3 regions of the Colwellia sp. MT41 genome follow, and region 2 is predicted to be linked to each of the others. Evidence: predicted binding sites of a transcription regulator. Region 2 holds the regulator's gene; each other region holds the start of a gene.
The links. Region 2 encodes FNR, which switches genes on or off when oxygen is low (the NO sensors DNR and NnrR bind a similar motif). Its sites were predicted from a motif close to TTGATCTAGATCAA; they were not measured.
Positions count from the first base shown of each region.

Region 1 (4,798 bases), 650 kb from region 2:
ATGTTGTTAGCTGTTGCTTTGTTGGTGCTACGTGTTAAAAGTAAACATACGTTATTATAAGCTTTAATTAATGCGGTATAGAATAAAGGGTGATTTGTTAGTTTGAGTAAACTGTAAAGGATCCTGACACTGTTGAAATAACGACTTAAATTACTTAATAAAAAAAACGCTGAATTACCTTGGTAATCCAGCGTTTTTATTTGTTTTCTAGCTTAATGAGCCGTTTAACGAACAGCTTTATAAATTAGTTTATATCACTAATTATCTCACCAATGGATTGTTTGGGTAATTTGCCGCCAGTACTTGCAGAGCATTTTTCTTTAAATCAGTTAGCGCTAACTTATCGTAACTCTCAATCATTATCTCAAGGGCTTGCTCTATTTCAGGGCTGGGCGCAAAGTATTCAAGAATATAACGACCACGATTTGCCGCTGAAGCATAAGCTTCGCGTTTAATGTAATATTTTGCGACGGCCAATTCGTATTGTGCTAGGCGAGACTTTATCGAAATCATGCGCTTACGTGCATCGGCAGCATATTTGCTGTCCGGAAAATCAGTGACTATACTCTTAAAATCCTTAAAAGCGCTACGTGAAGCCTCTGGATCGCGATCGGTACGGTCAATACCAGCTAAGTCTTGAAATAAGTTTTCTTCGGTAGAAATATTGATCAGTGCACGCATATAATACACATAATCAATATTTGAGTTATTTGGGTTTAATCTTAAAAACCTATCGGTTAAAGCTATACCTTGGGCTGCATCACCACTTTTATAGTAAGCATAAATTAAATCAAGCTGTACTTGGTGAGAAATAGGACCAAAAGGAAAGCGAGAATCAATGGCGCCAAGTATTTGAATGGCCTTTTGATATAAACCATTATCGAGTGCTGATCTAGCATCAACAAATAATGATTGTGCCGACTTATCCGGGACTTTCTCAATGTCAGCACCAGAGGAAGAACAGCCAGTTAGGGCCAAAGCTAAAACGGTTAAAATAATTTTTACTGTCAATTTTGCCATGAAATTTATTATCGCTACTTTGTTTTAATTAAAATAAATATCAAACCACCGCGTAAACGGGTAAAATGTTTCTATATTTAAGAATATGCATTCTACCCTAGCAACCTTACCTTGCACAGTGCAAATGGTAATTTGATTAATTCGCTAGGTTTAAACCAGTTTAAAGAGAATTTAATGTCAGAAATCATTCAACATAAAGATACCGTGCCTGAGTCATGTCTAGGTAAACGCTTTGACCAAACATTAGCGAAAATGTTTCCTGATTATTCACGTTCACGGATAAAAGAGTGGATTTTAGCCGGACAAGTGCAGGTAAATAGCGAAGTACTTACCCGTCCGCGTGAGAAAATGTATGGTGGTGAAGTTGTTGAAATTAATGCTAAAGTTCAAGCTGAATTACGTTTTGAACCTCAAAATATTCCATTAAATATTGTCTATGAAGATGAATATATTTTAGTGATAAATAAACCAGTAGGTTTAGTTGTTCATCCTGGTGCCGGTAATCCTAATGGGACTTTGCTTAATGCTTTATTACATCACTACCCACAAATCGATGTAGTGCCAAGAGCTGGTATCGTGCATCGTCTTGATAAAGATACTACCGGTCTAATGGTTATCGCTAAAACTATTCCCGCGCAAACCAACTTAGTTGAAGCGATGCAATTACGTGAAATTACTCGTGAGTATGAAGCGATTGCCTGTGGTGTTATGACCGCAGGTGGTGTGGTTGATGCGCCAATTGGTCGTCATTCTACTAAGCGTACACAAATGGCAGTGTCATTTGTTGGTCGTCCTTCAGTAACACATTACCGTGTTTTGGAGAAATACCGTTTACATACCCGTTTACGTTTACGCTTAGAAACAGGAAGAACGCATCAAATTCGTGTTCATATGTCTCATATTACTCATCCGCTAGTGGGTGACCCTGTTTATGGTGGTCGTCCTCGTCCACCAAAAAATGCCACACCAGAGCTGTTAACGAAATTGCGTAGTTTTAAACGCCAAGCATTGCACGCGGCTATGTTATCTTTATTTCATCCGATAACCGGAGAGGAAATGACTTGGCATGCTGATTTACCAGAAGATTTTGTTGAGCTAATTGAGCTTCTACAAGAAGATAATAAGCTTAATGCCAAAGACGAATACTTGTCCTAGTAAAATGGCTCATGATGAACATGAGCCATTTCAATTTACCAACTCTACATTTGAGCTGGTAAATTGGCCTGCTTTACCTACCTCTAGAATTAAACATAAGTCCTCATCTGCCACTTCATCGCAAGTAAGCGATAAAGTTCTCGCTCTACAAACAACCCGAATTCCTCTGCAACAGGCATTGCCACTAAAGAAAAACGGGCAAGTTTCAACCGCCACCCCTTTTGATGGCTTTAATTTAGCTTTTCATGTCGGCGATAATGTAAAGCAAGTTACTTCTCATCGTAATGTGTTAAAGCAATTTATTAACCAGCAACTGATTAATAAACAAGTTACGCCAAGTAAGCAATTAATCGAAGAAGTTAAAATTCAGTGGCTTGAGCAAGTTCATGGCAATAAAGTAGTAGAAATTACTGCCGTAGATGAGCAAGTGATAACGGCCGATGCTAGTATCACTCGTCATAAAAATGTTGCTTTGGCAATAATGACTGCCGATTGTCTGCCTATACTACTAAGCAATAAAGATGGCAGTGAAATTGCTGCTATTCACGGTGGTTGGCGTCCATTAGCCGCGAATATTATTGAAAAAACCCTAGATAAAATGCACAGTAAGCCAGCTGAACTGGTCGCTTGGCTTGGTCCATGTATTGGTAAAGATGCTTTTGAAGTGGGTAGTGAGGTTAAAGAGGTGTTTACTCAGCAAGATATGATTTTTAATGATGCTTTTATAAAGCAAGCTGGTGGTAAATACTTTGCTGATTTACAGAAAATTGCCCGACTACAGTTACAATCTTTGGGCGTTACTGCTATTTCATGTTTAGCTGAATGTACCTACCAAGCAACAGATAAGTATTATTCCTATCGCAAGGAGCAAATAACGGGTCGTATGGCGAGTCTTATTTGTCGGCGCTAATTTGTCGGCGTTAAATTGCAGAATATAATTGATCTAGGTTGACTTTTGCGGAAAATATTTTAGTCAATTAACCGACAGCTTATTGTTTTATATCAATCTAATATTGAAATTCCATTGAAAAATAATCTTTTAGCCTTATAACATAACTATACGTTAGGGGAATAAGTCATACTAATAGGCTTAATGAATCCACTTGCTATTAGGAGATAAAAATGCGTTTAGATCGTTTTACCCAATCATTTCAAGAATCCATTGCTGATGCACAATCACTTGCCTTAGGCAAAGATCACCAGTTCATTGAACCCATTCATTTGATGTTAGCCTTACTTAATCAAAACGGTAACTCTGTTATTGCCTTGTTAAAAAGTGCTGGTATTGATGTGCGCTCTTTGCGTCAGAAAATTGAATCTGGCTTAGCTTCATTAGCGCAAGTGGAAGGTAGCGGCGGAGACGTGAAATTATCAGCGGCCTCAGGCCGAATTTTAAATCTATGTGATAAACATGCACAAAAAATGTCTGATAAATATATTTCTTCAGAAATGTTTATATTGTCTGCTATCGAAGATAAAGGCCCCTTAGGAAAAATTCTAATCGAATTAGGGGCCAATCAACAACGAATAAAGTCGGCGATTGAACATATTCGTGGTGGTCAAAAGGTTGAGGAACAAAATGCTGAAGGTGTTCGCCAAGCCTTAAATAAATATACCATTGATTTAACCGAGCTCGCTGAGCAGGGTAAGCTTGATCCCGTTATCGGTCGTGATGATGAAATTCGTCGTACATTGCAAGTTTTACAGCGTCGGACTAAAAACAACCCAGTACTCATAGGGCTACCCGGTGTCGGTAAAACGGCTATTGTTGAAGGTTTAGCCCAACGTATTGTTAACCATGAAGTTCCCGAAGGTTTGAAAAATAAGCGGGTATTATCACTGGATATGGGAGCACTGGTTGCCGGTGCAAAATATCGAGGTGAATTTGAAGAGCGTTTAAAAGCAGTGCTGAATGAATTGGCAAAAGAAGAAGGTCAAGTCATTCTCTTTATCGATGAATTACATACCATGGTCGGTGCCGGAAAAGCCGATGGCGCCATGGATGCGGGTAATATGTTAAAACCGGCGTTAGCTCGAGGTGACTTGCATTGTGTTGGCGCTACTACGCTTGATGAGTACCGTAAATATATAGAAAAAGATGCTGCGCTTGAGCGACGTTTTCAAAAAATCTTAGTCGAAGAGCCAAGTGTTGAAGATACTATTGCTATATTGCGCGGTCTAAAAGAGCGTTATGAGTTACACCATTCAGTCAATATTACCGATCCTGCCATTGTGGCGGCAGCAACGTTATCCCATCGTTATATTAGTGATAGACAATTACCGGATAAAGCCATCGATCTTATTGATGAAGCGGCATCGAGCATTCGTTTACAAATGGACTCTAAGCCAGAAGATCTCGATAGGCTTGAACGACGATTAATTCAGTTAAAGCTTGAGCAAAGGGCATTAGCAAAAGATGAAGATGAGGCTTCCATTAAGCGCTTGGCTATCATCTCGCAACAAATTACCGACAAACAGCTAAAGTATGATGAATTAGATGAAGTGTGGACCACGGAAAAAGCAGCACTTTATGGTGCCCACACAATCAAAGAAGAACTTGAGCAAGCACGTATTGAACTTGAGGCGGCAAGAAGAACCGGCGATTTAAATCGTATGTCTGAAT
Region 1 covers NZ_CP013145.1:3,195,576-3,200,373, reverse strand. Annotated here, with positions in the region: gene CMT41_RS13660 (hypothetical protein) at 1-60, shown strand, start outside; gene CMT41_RS13655 (outer membrane protein assembly factor BamD) at 262-1,020, opposite strand; gene rluD (23S rRNA pseudouridine(1911/1915/1917) synthase RluD) at 1,195-2,175, shown strand; gene pgeF (peptidoglycan editing factor PgeF) at 2,150-3,085, shown strand; gene clpB (ATP-dependent chaperone ClpB) at 3,298-4,798, shown strand, end outside.
Region 1: the regulator FNR is predicted to act here: its motif matches at 3,168-3,181, upstream of clpB (ATP-dependent chaperone ClpB).

Region 2 (4,798 bases):
GTCGATTGTATTATTGCGGTTACCGGTGCACCCATGCCGCTAACCGTCAACGGCCGCGCAAAAACACTTTGGCAAAGCTTCCTTGTTAAAGCCGGTGATAGTGTTTGCTTGGGGTTTGCGTCTGTTGGTGTACGTTGCTATTTAGCGGTAGCGGGTGGCTTTGTCATTAAAGCCAGTTTTGGTAGCACAGCCACCGTTTGTCGAGAGTCGGTCGGCGGCTTAAAGGGGGCTAAAATCGCCGTTAATGAGGTATTACCTTGCCATGTTGTGTCGAGAGGAGGTTATCTGCGAAAACACTTAATGCTACCTGAGTCTCGACAACCCCACTATGCCAATGAGGTGCTATTACACACGGTACTCAGTTATCAGCAGCAACACTTCTCCGCGATAGAGAAAAGGCTGTTCTTTGCTAATGACTATCAAGTGAGTAAACACTGGGACCGTATGGGTTATCGTTTGCAAGGGCGAGCGATAAAGGCAGATATTAATGGTATATTATCGGAAGGCATTTGTTATGGCGCCGTGCAAATACCGGCAGATGGTCAGCCCATAGTGTTACTGAATGACAGACAAACTATTGGCGGCTATCCTAAAATTGGTGCAGTTATTTCATCCGATTGTGCCAAGCTTTCGCAATTACGCCAAGGTGATAGTGTGCACTTTGAGGCTATCTCCATGTCACAAGCAGATAACTTATTTCACCTTAACTTAAGTCGCCTTAAACAAGCGCAGCTTATTCACTTATAACTAGCGGCATTAACAATATTTAAAAGACAAAACGGCAACACTGAGGTAGTTTTGCCGTTTATTTAAGTTTTTCGTTTGCGGGGGCCGTTTAATCAGCCAGTGGTGACACATAACCATCAGGTTTGAGGGCCAGTACATCACAGTTTAACTGGTCGATAACATGCTCGGCCGTATTACCAATCAGCGCGGCAGAGATGCCAGTACGACCAACAGTGCCTAAGATAACTAATTCAGCATCAATTTTTAACGCTACTTGCTCAATAACGCTTTCGGGCAAACCTTCTTCAACATAAGTGTTAGCCAAGGGAATGTCAAAGCTATTTGCGTGCTGTCTCATCGCTTCTTGATGGTGTGCTTGCATGGTACTGTTGTATTCACTGGCATCAAACTCTGGGATTTCAATAGCAATATTGACTGGGGTACCAGGGTAGGAGTTCACTAAGTGCACATTGGCGGTAATTAACTGGGCAAGATTTTTTGCTTGTGTGGTTATGGTATTATTTAAAGATAAGTGTTCAGTTTCATCACTACCAACATTAACCGCCGCTAATATATTGCCTTGTAGAGGCCACTCGTGCTCTTTAACGAGTAACACTGGGCAAGGACATTTTCTCAATATATGCCAATCGGTTGGGGTGAATACCACCGATTTGAACTTATCATGTTGGTGTGTGCCTTTAATCACTAAATCATAATTATGTGCAATAACTTGCTTGATAATGGCTTCAAAAGGTCGGTTATGCCAAACCACTTGGCTGGTAATCTTCATTTTGCAATTTGTTGCTAAGATAATGTCATCTAGCCATACTTGTCTTTCTTTAATAACCATTTGGCGCATGTTATCTCGGTCGACACTGGATAAAATAGTGGTCATCTCATAAGAAAAATCAAAAATACTAAAAAAAGCGGTAATATTTATTTGCTGATCAGGGCGAGCCGTGTGAATTCTTTCAGCAAGGTCTATGGCTCTTTTAAGTGCTTTTTGTTCTTCTGTTGTCGGATCAATCACAACAAGGATATTTTGATACATGTCCATGGCAACCTCTGGCAAAATAAAGGGTAAGTTCAGCAACGTTAGCTTATTTATAGCAAAGTTGACAAATTAATGCTTGTTTTAAATCAAGTTTAATTTTCTTTGGTTTTATTATCTTTAGGAATATATAAAACCAAGAGCAAGAAACTAGTTGAGGGGGGTTAGAGCGCGGCTGTCTCACAGAGTTTGTCGGTATCTAAGATGGTAATTAATTTACCATCGACTTTAATTAAAGCACTTTTATGGAAGCGATTAAATAAGCGGCTAACCGTTTCCACGGTTAAACCAATATAATTGCCAATGTCACTACGGGTCATGGTCAAACGAAACTCTGTCGCTGATAGGCCACGGGCATGGTAGCGCTCACTTAAGCTGACGATGAAGGTGGCGACACGTTGTTCGGCATTTTTTCTATTAAGCAGGGTAAGCATTTGCTGATCAGTTTTAATTTCGTTACTCATCAAACGTAACACCTGTTTTTTCAGCTTAGGCATAGTATCAGATAATACATCTAACTGAGTATATGGAATTTCACAGACCATTGAGGTTTCTAGCGCTTGGGCAAAACTTGGGTGAGAATCTTCAGCGATGGCATCAAAGCCAAGTAAATCACCCGCTAAATGAAAGCCAGTAATTTGCTCTTCGCCTTGTTTATTAACGGTAAACGTTTTGAATGTACCTGAACGTATGGCATATAAGGCATTAAATTTTTGACCATCATGAAAAATTTTATCGCCTTTATGAACCGGACGTTTACGGTCAATAATTCCGTCAAGGGTATCAAGTTCTTTATCATTGAGAGAAAAGGGTAAACATAGCTCACTAATACTACAGTTTTGACAATTGATATGTTGTGTCGAAGGACAATTTATATTGGGCATGTTATTACTCTGTGATCTAACTAGTTACACTAAAATAAGGCAAGTCTATGTTATTAGAACATAAGTTGATATGCAACAATAAAACTATAGCAGCCATAGCCAATAAGTGAAATTGCCATGATTTTCCTAAAAATGTGGTTGACTAGTAGTTTTTTTATGCTACCGATCCCCAGTGATAATGCTACTAAGGCCGGTAAAGTGCCTAAACCGAAAAAAAGCATAATTGCTGCGCCTGTTAGGCTACTACCGCTAGCGAGTGCCCACGTTAGGGTCGAATAGACTAAGCCACAAGGTAACCAGCCCCATAAAGCGCCTAAGCCCAGTGCTTTTTTACTATTATCAACAGGGATCACATGTTTGGCAAGTGGCGATATAAACCCCCACAAACCTTTACCCAGTGATTCAATGCGGTTAAGCCATAAAAGCCATTGTCCGATATATAAACCCAATAAAATAAGGAAGACAGCGGCAAGTAAACGCAAGCCAGCAATAGGTACGCCAATATTCTTAGCGGCAATTGAGCCAGTAAAACCGACAATCGCGCCAATTAAACAATAACTGGCAATACGTCCGATATGGTAGAAAAAGACTAAATTCAAACGAGATGTTGCTGGGGAGCAGTTGGACGGTGCAAGGTTTACCGTAACAGGTATATCGCCTGGGCTAGTGTTTTTAGCCCTTGCTAAGTGAGTCGGTTTGATAGCCGAGGTCAGCATAGTGGTAATGCCACCACACATAGCCAAGCAGTGACCAGAGCCGAGTAAACCGATGATAAAAGCGGAAAACAGATCTAAACTCATTAGTTATTTGAGACTTTTCTGTGCTCTGGCACTGCTGGCTATTTCATCCTCTGGCCTTTCTTTATTACTTTTTGGCTGTTGTTTTTCATCAAAAAGAATACTCATGCCTTGTTTCTCAAGGTCGTCAAATTGTTCAGCCTTCACTGCCCAGAAAAATAGGTAAATCGCTAAAGCGGTTAACATAACGGCGACTGGGATTAAAATATACATAATGCTCATTGTTAATTTACCGTTTAATTTACTGTTTAAGTATACGTAATGAATTACTAATCACTAGAATCGAGCTGGCCGACATGCCAATTACTGCCATATAAGGTGTTATATAACCGGCCACAGCTAAGGGTAATACCATAGCATTATAACCAAAGGCCCATAAGTAATTTTGGAAGATTATTCGACGCGTTCGGCGAGACACTTCTATCAAGGTATTGATACTGCTTAGTTTGTTATTAAGCAATATCACATCTGCGCCACTTTTAGTAATATCTGCACCACAGCCCATGGCAATAGATATATGAGCCGCGCCAAATACCGGTGAATCGTTAACACCATCCCCAATCATAGCGACGTTAAAACCTTGCTCTTGGGCATATTTAATTTGCTGCATTTTATCTTGGGCACTTAAGCCGCCCAAGACTGTATTAAGGGGGAGTATTTTCGCTAAATTGTCACATGCTACTTGGCCATCACCCGATAACAATAAAGTTTTGTTGTCTTTGTTTAAGCTAGATATGGTGGCAAAGGCTTCATCACGAACTTTATCAATTAAGTAAAAAGCGGCAATAATCTTTTTATTAGCCATTAACAGGCAGCGGGTACCATTAAATGATGGTGTATGACTATGATCCAGCACAGCGTTTTTCTCTAACCAGGAGCGTTTACCAATGGCATAGTCAATGTTATCAATAATACCGCTAACACCTTGACCAGAATGAACTTTTACCTGCTTCGCCGTTAGACTGTAATCTCTATGTTCGGCAAAAGGCTTGGCAATAGGGTGCTCAGAGTGCGCTTCTAATGCTGCGGCAATGGCGAGTACTTGCGCTTGGCTGTAGTTTGAGCCAGTAATACTTGCATCGTTATCAATTAACTCAACCAGGTGAATGGTAAATTCACCTGTGGTCAAGGTACCGGTTTTATCAAAAGCAAAACAATTTATTTTTGGCATGGTCTCCATAACATGACCACCTTTAATCATAATGCCAGCGCGATTTAACCGCGTAGTGGCACACGTTAATCCGGTAGGTGTTGCTAAAGAAAGTGCGCAAGGGCAGGTAGCCACTAAAACGGAAAGGGTAATCCAAAAGGCTTCTTCTGGCAGGTGTTGCTGCCAATAA
Region 2 covers NZ_CP013145.1:2,548,444-2,553,241, reverse strand. Annotated here, with positions in the region: gene CMT41_RS10900 (biotin-dependent carboxyltransferase family protein) at 1-747, shown strand, start outside; gene uspE (universal stress protein UspE) at 836-1,783, opposite strand; gene fnr (fumarate/nitrate reduction transcriptional regulator Fnr) at 1,942-2,661, opposite strand; gene CMT41_RS10885 (sulfite exporter TauE/SafE family protein) at 2,715-3,461, opposite strand; gene ccoS (cbb3-type cytochrome oxidase assembly protein CcoS) at 3,465-3,671, opposite strand; gene CMT41_RS10875 (heavy metal translocating P-type ATPase) at 3,700-4,798, opposite strand, start outside.

Region 3 (4,798 bases), 1.6 Mb from region 2:
ACCATAGATACAAACTATAGGCGCAACTACTATATAAACGCTGCCCTTGAGCATAGGCATGCACACTTTCGATATCGGCTATGGTCAGCTCAGTGAGGAATTCCTTAGCATTTTTTGTCAACAGTAAATACACCAGTGTACTGGTCAGCGTTTTATATTCGTCTAAAAGTAAATAATCAAAGCTACGGTAAAAGTCCTGCTTTAATTGCTGTTGCTTTTGTCTAGCTCTAAAATTTTTGCCATTAATCACTAAAGCAGAATGCTCACCACTGGCTTTATCTTTAGTAAAGCCAATACGCACCATAGTAAAACCGGCTTTAAACCAAAACGATAACAGCTGTTCATTAACACCAAAACTGGAGCCAACAAAATCAGCGCCTTGATGTGTCGCTAGCTGCTGTACTTTTTCTAGAAAATAAGCGCCAATACCTCGCTGTTGTATTTGTGGGTGCACAGCGATGCGCATAATGCGTAAATAACGATAATCAAAGGCTTGTTCAAAACCACAATGGCTGAATAGTGACTGTGGCAAGAAGTGATTACGTAAACGACGTTGGGAGTTTTTAATTGCCTTAACATCCGTGTCATCAACACCATAACCTGTGCCTTCATTCATTAATAAAGCAACAGCGAGCACATCAACTTGCTTATTGTTTTTTGAAAAAAGACAGGCCAGTTGTACCTGCGGGTTGTCTAACAGTAATTTCAAGTCGCTCGGTTTCGTTTGATAATGTGCCGTAACCAAAACAGCAAAAACTTGCTGTAACAAAGCCTCATCGGTAATCAGCTGCTCAGCGCTGATAACTTTAAACACGGTGGCGGCAAGAAAATCCGTATTTTCAGTGGCGTTATTATCACTATTTATTGGCACCTGTGCAGCTAAGATTGGTAACTCGGCATTTAATAAACAGCTATCAAAGACCAACTGCTCCAGTGGATCGTTTACCCGCCAACGAATCGGCTGATTGATATGTAAACTCAACCATTGCGGGCATAATCTAGTAAGGCTCTGCTGAAACTTTAAGGTAAAACCGCGCCCTGCGCCTTCATAACCATGGACAGTGCTAGAGAAAACCATTCGGTGATAACTGTTAAGTAATTGTTCAAGTAAATACACCGGAATAGCGGCCGCTTCATCAACCAAGAGTAGGTTAACCTTTACCGGCTGCTTTAACAGTTGCTCAACGGCGATAAAGTCAAGGCGGGCTTTACCCAAGGTAAAAGTATTGCCGCGCTGCTCAGCATTGGGCAAGCTATCACTTAACTGCCGAAAGAAAACCGCTAAAGCTTGAATATCCGGAGCCGTAATAATAATACTAAAGACATGGTGTTCATGCGTTTGCAACAGTTGTACACACGCAAGAGCTAAGGCAGATGATTTCCCTCTACCGCGATCAGCGGTTAACACCAGCGGTCTTTTCCTATGACCGGTAACTACCTTAACAATGGCTTGCACCGCATGATACTGCTCACTAGTAATACAGCCTAAAGGATATTTTCCCTGCATAGGCTCATATTCTGGCTTATGCAGATGAATAGTCATGCTTGGTGGTGGCAGCTTAGCTGACGCTTCGGTAATTATGGTATGACTAGGCATGGCTTCAATTAATGAATAAAAACGTTTAAAAAACAAACTTTCCTGACATTTTTCCGCTAATGATGGCAACACAAGAAAAAATATCCCGCCGGCTCTTAGGGTGCCTGATAATGCTGCAAAGGCATCAATAGTGAATTGGCTGTCGATAAAAACAATGACATCACTTTCACTGCCAAGCTTATCCCGGTAGCGCTTTTGCTTAACATTAGCAGTAAGTACCCTGCTGTCACCATATATTAGACAGGTTGAATGAGGCGCAGATGATGGCGATTCACGCTTAGCATTGCCAGACACAACCGCTGATACCGTATCCAAAGATAACAATAATGACAGTGCCCAAGACTCACTTCCCGATAAAACGACTAAGCGGCGTTCATTATTTAACGCGGCTTGCTTAGCATAATCTTTAATCCAAGGGCTGAAATGTTGGGCTGGCATTATGTCGTAACGTCCTAAAAGTTAGCATCTGAGTGAAGAACACTAAGTTTATCAAGTATGTTAAAGCAAAAGAATAAAAATCAATCTCACATTTTAAAATAAACAACGCCTTTACTGAATACCCGCCTAAATGAAGCATGATTATTTTGTAAAGTTTGATCTAGGTCAATATGCATGACGTAGCAAGGGATTAAAATTAACCCTAAATATAGCTTACCTTAATCATAAACTTTCGAGAGCATTATGAAGCAAGCAACGTCTCCTGAACAACAAAGAAAGCATGAGCGAAATACCTTTATCTTTTTAGCGGTATTTTTAGCACCCATTTTATCGGTAATAATCGTTGCTGGCTTTGGTTTTGCCGTATGGTTCAGCCAACTAGCCTTCTTAGGCCCACCAAGCTCTTAAGTGCTTGCTTACTAGGAAGACCAATACTATGGAAAAGTTGGCCGATCCATCAAGAAGACGTTTTTTTCGCGGCCGGGTAAAAACCAAACAAGAAATACGCTTACCTTGGGTAATTAATGAGGCGGTGTTTACCTCTGGCTGCACACAATGCCAAAAGTGCATTACTCGTTGTGAAACTAATATCATTGTTAAAGATGAAGATGGTTATCCAAAAATCGATTTCAGCTTAGGTGAATGCAGCTTTTGCAATAAATGTATTGAGGCCTGCGAACAACCACTTTTCTCTGGCGCTTTCACAGAAGAGAACAGGATAAACAAGAGTGAAAAAGCTTGGCCGGTAACCTTGGAAATTAGTGACAAATGTTTAGCCAAGAATAACATCTACTGCCAAAGTTGCCGTGATGAATGTGAAACCAGCGTAATTAAATTTAACTACCTTAATTCAAGCATTCCACAGCCAAGCTTAGATAATATTGATTGTAATCAATGTGGTGCCTGCATCAAAAGTTGCCCACAAGATGCCATCGCTTTTACCTTCAATGCAACAGAAAATTAACTTAACCTCATTTAAATGAAAGAATAAATATGACACAAAGTTCAAACAGTCAAACATCTGAATATCACGTAGCTAGCTTAATCGCTTCTTGCATACTGGCCCAAGTTGACGAGGTTAAAGCCGCTATTTTAGCCGTTGATGACACTGAAATTCATGTAACCAGTGCCGAAGGAAAAATAGTTTTCACCATAGAAGGCACTAGCCATAAAGATATTGGCAAAAAAATGGACATCTTAAGAGTTCATACCGGCATCCTAAATTTATCACCAGTTTATCATCAAGTCCTAGATGAAAGTGTTGATGACGATGCCACTAAGCAATAGCGATAAAAGTAATAATAACTACAACACTTATTAAAAAGCTCAGTAAAAGAAAATGAGTAAATTTAACCCCATTTTAACATCGAATCACAAAAACAAAGGAAGGTGAACCAATGAGCATTAATCGCCGAGAATTTATAAAAGCAAATGCGGTAGCCGCAGCAGCAGCTGTTGCTGGCGTATCTGTTCCCGCCATAGCCTCTAATTTAATCACCAGCTCAGACATTACTAAACTCAAGTGGGACAAAGCCCCTTGTCGTTTTTGTGGTACCGGCTGTAGCGTAAATGTTGGTGTAATGGATGGTAAAGTTGTTGCTACCCATGGTGATATTAAATCCCCGGTAAACAAGGGTCTTAACTGTGTTAAAGGTTACTTCCTCTCTAAAATCATGTATGGCAAAGATAGATTAACTACACCGTTACTACGCATGACCAATGGTAAATACGATAAAGAAGGTGAATTTACCCCTATCTCTTGGGATCAAGCGTTCGATATTATGGCTGAAAAAGCTAAAGCCGCTTTAAAAAAAGACGGGCCAGAAGCCGTCGGTATGTTTGGTTCAGGTCAATGGACAGTACAAGAAGGTTATGCTGCGGTTAAATTATATAAAGCAGGTTTCCGCTCTAACAACATAGATCCTAATGCCCGTCACTGTATGGCATCAGCGGTTGGTGGTTTTATGCGTACTTTTGGTATCGATGAGCCTATGGGCTGTTACGATGATTTAGAAGCTGCTGATGCCTTTGTCTTATGGGGTTCTAACATGGCCGAAATGCATCCGATTTTATGGACACGTTTAACCGATCGTCGTTTAAGTGCCCCCCATGTAAAAGTCGCGGTATTATCCACTTTCGAGCATAGAAGCTTTGATTTAGCCGATAATGGCATGATTTTCACGCCGCAAACCGATTTAGCCATCTTAAACTATATTGCCCATTACATTATTAGTACCGGCCGGGTAAACAAAGATTTTGTTAACAAACATACTAATTTCAGATTAGGTGAAACCGACATTGGTTATGGTTTACGCCCTGAACATCCGCTAGAGCAAAAAGCGAAGAATAATGGTAAGAGCAAAGGTAGCTCTACGCCAATAGATTTTGACGAATATGCACATTTTGTCAGTACTTATACGGTTGAATACACCGCAAAACTTTCTGGTGTGCCTGAGCATAAGTTAGAGGCATTGGCTGAGTTATACGCCGATCCAAAAATTAAAGTCACCTCATTCTGGACTATGGGTTTTAACCAGCATACGCGTGGTGTGTGGGCCAATAATCTGGTTTATAATATCCATTTATTAACCGGTAAAATTTCAACACCAGGTAACAGCCCGTTTTCACTAACCGGCCAACCATCCGCTTGTGGTACCGCCCGTGAAGTAGGTACTTTTTCGCATCGGTTACCCGCTGATATGGTTGTTACCAACCCTAAACATAGAGCCATTGCTGAGAAAATTTGGGATTTACCAGAAGGTA
Region 3 covers NZ_CP013145.1:965,032-969,829, reverse strand. Annotated here, with positions in the region: gene CMT41_RS04095 (tRNA(Met) cytidine acetyltransferase TmcA) at 1-2,035, opposite strand, end outside; gene napE (periplasmic nitrate reductase, NapE protein) at 2,279-2,443, shown strand; gene napF (ferredoxin-type protein NapF) at 2,472-2,999, shown strand; gene CMT41_RS04080 (chaperone NapD) at 3,029-3,322, shown strand; gene napA (nitrate reductase catalytic subunit NapA) at 3,433-4,798, shown strand, end outside.
Region 3: the regulator FNR is predicted to act here: its motif matches at 2,191-2,204, upstream of napE (periplasmic nitrate reductase, NapE protein).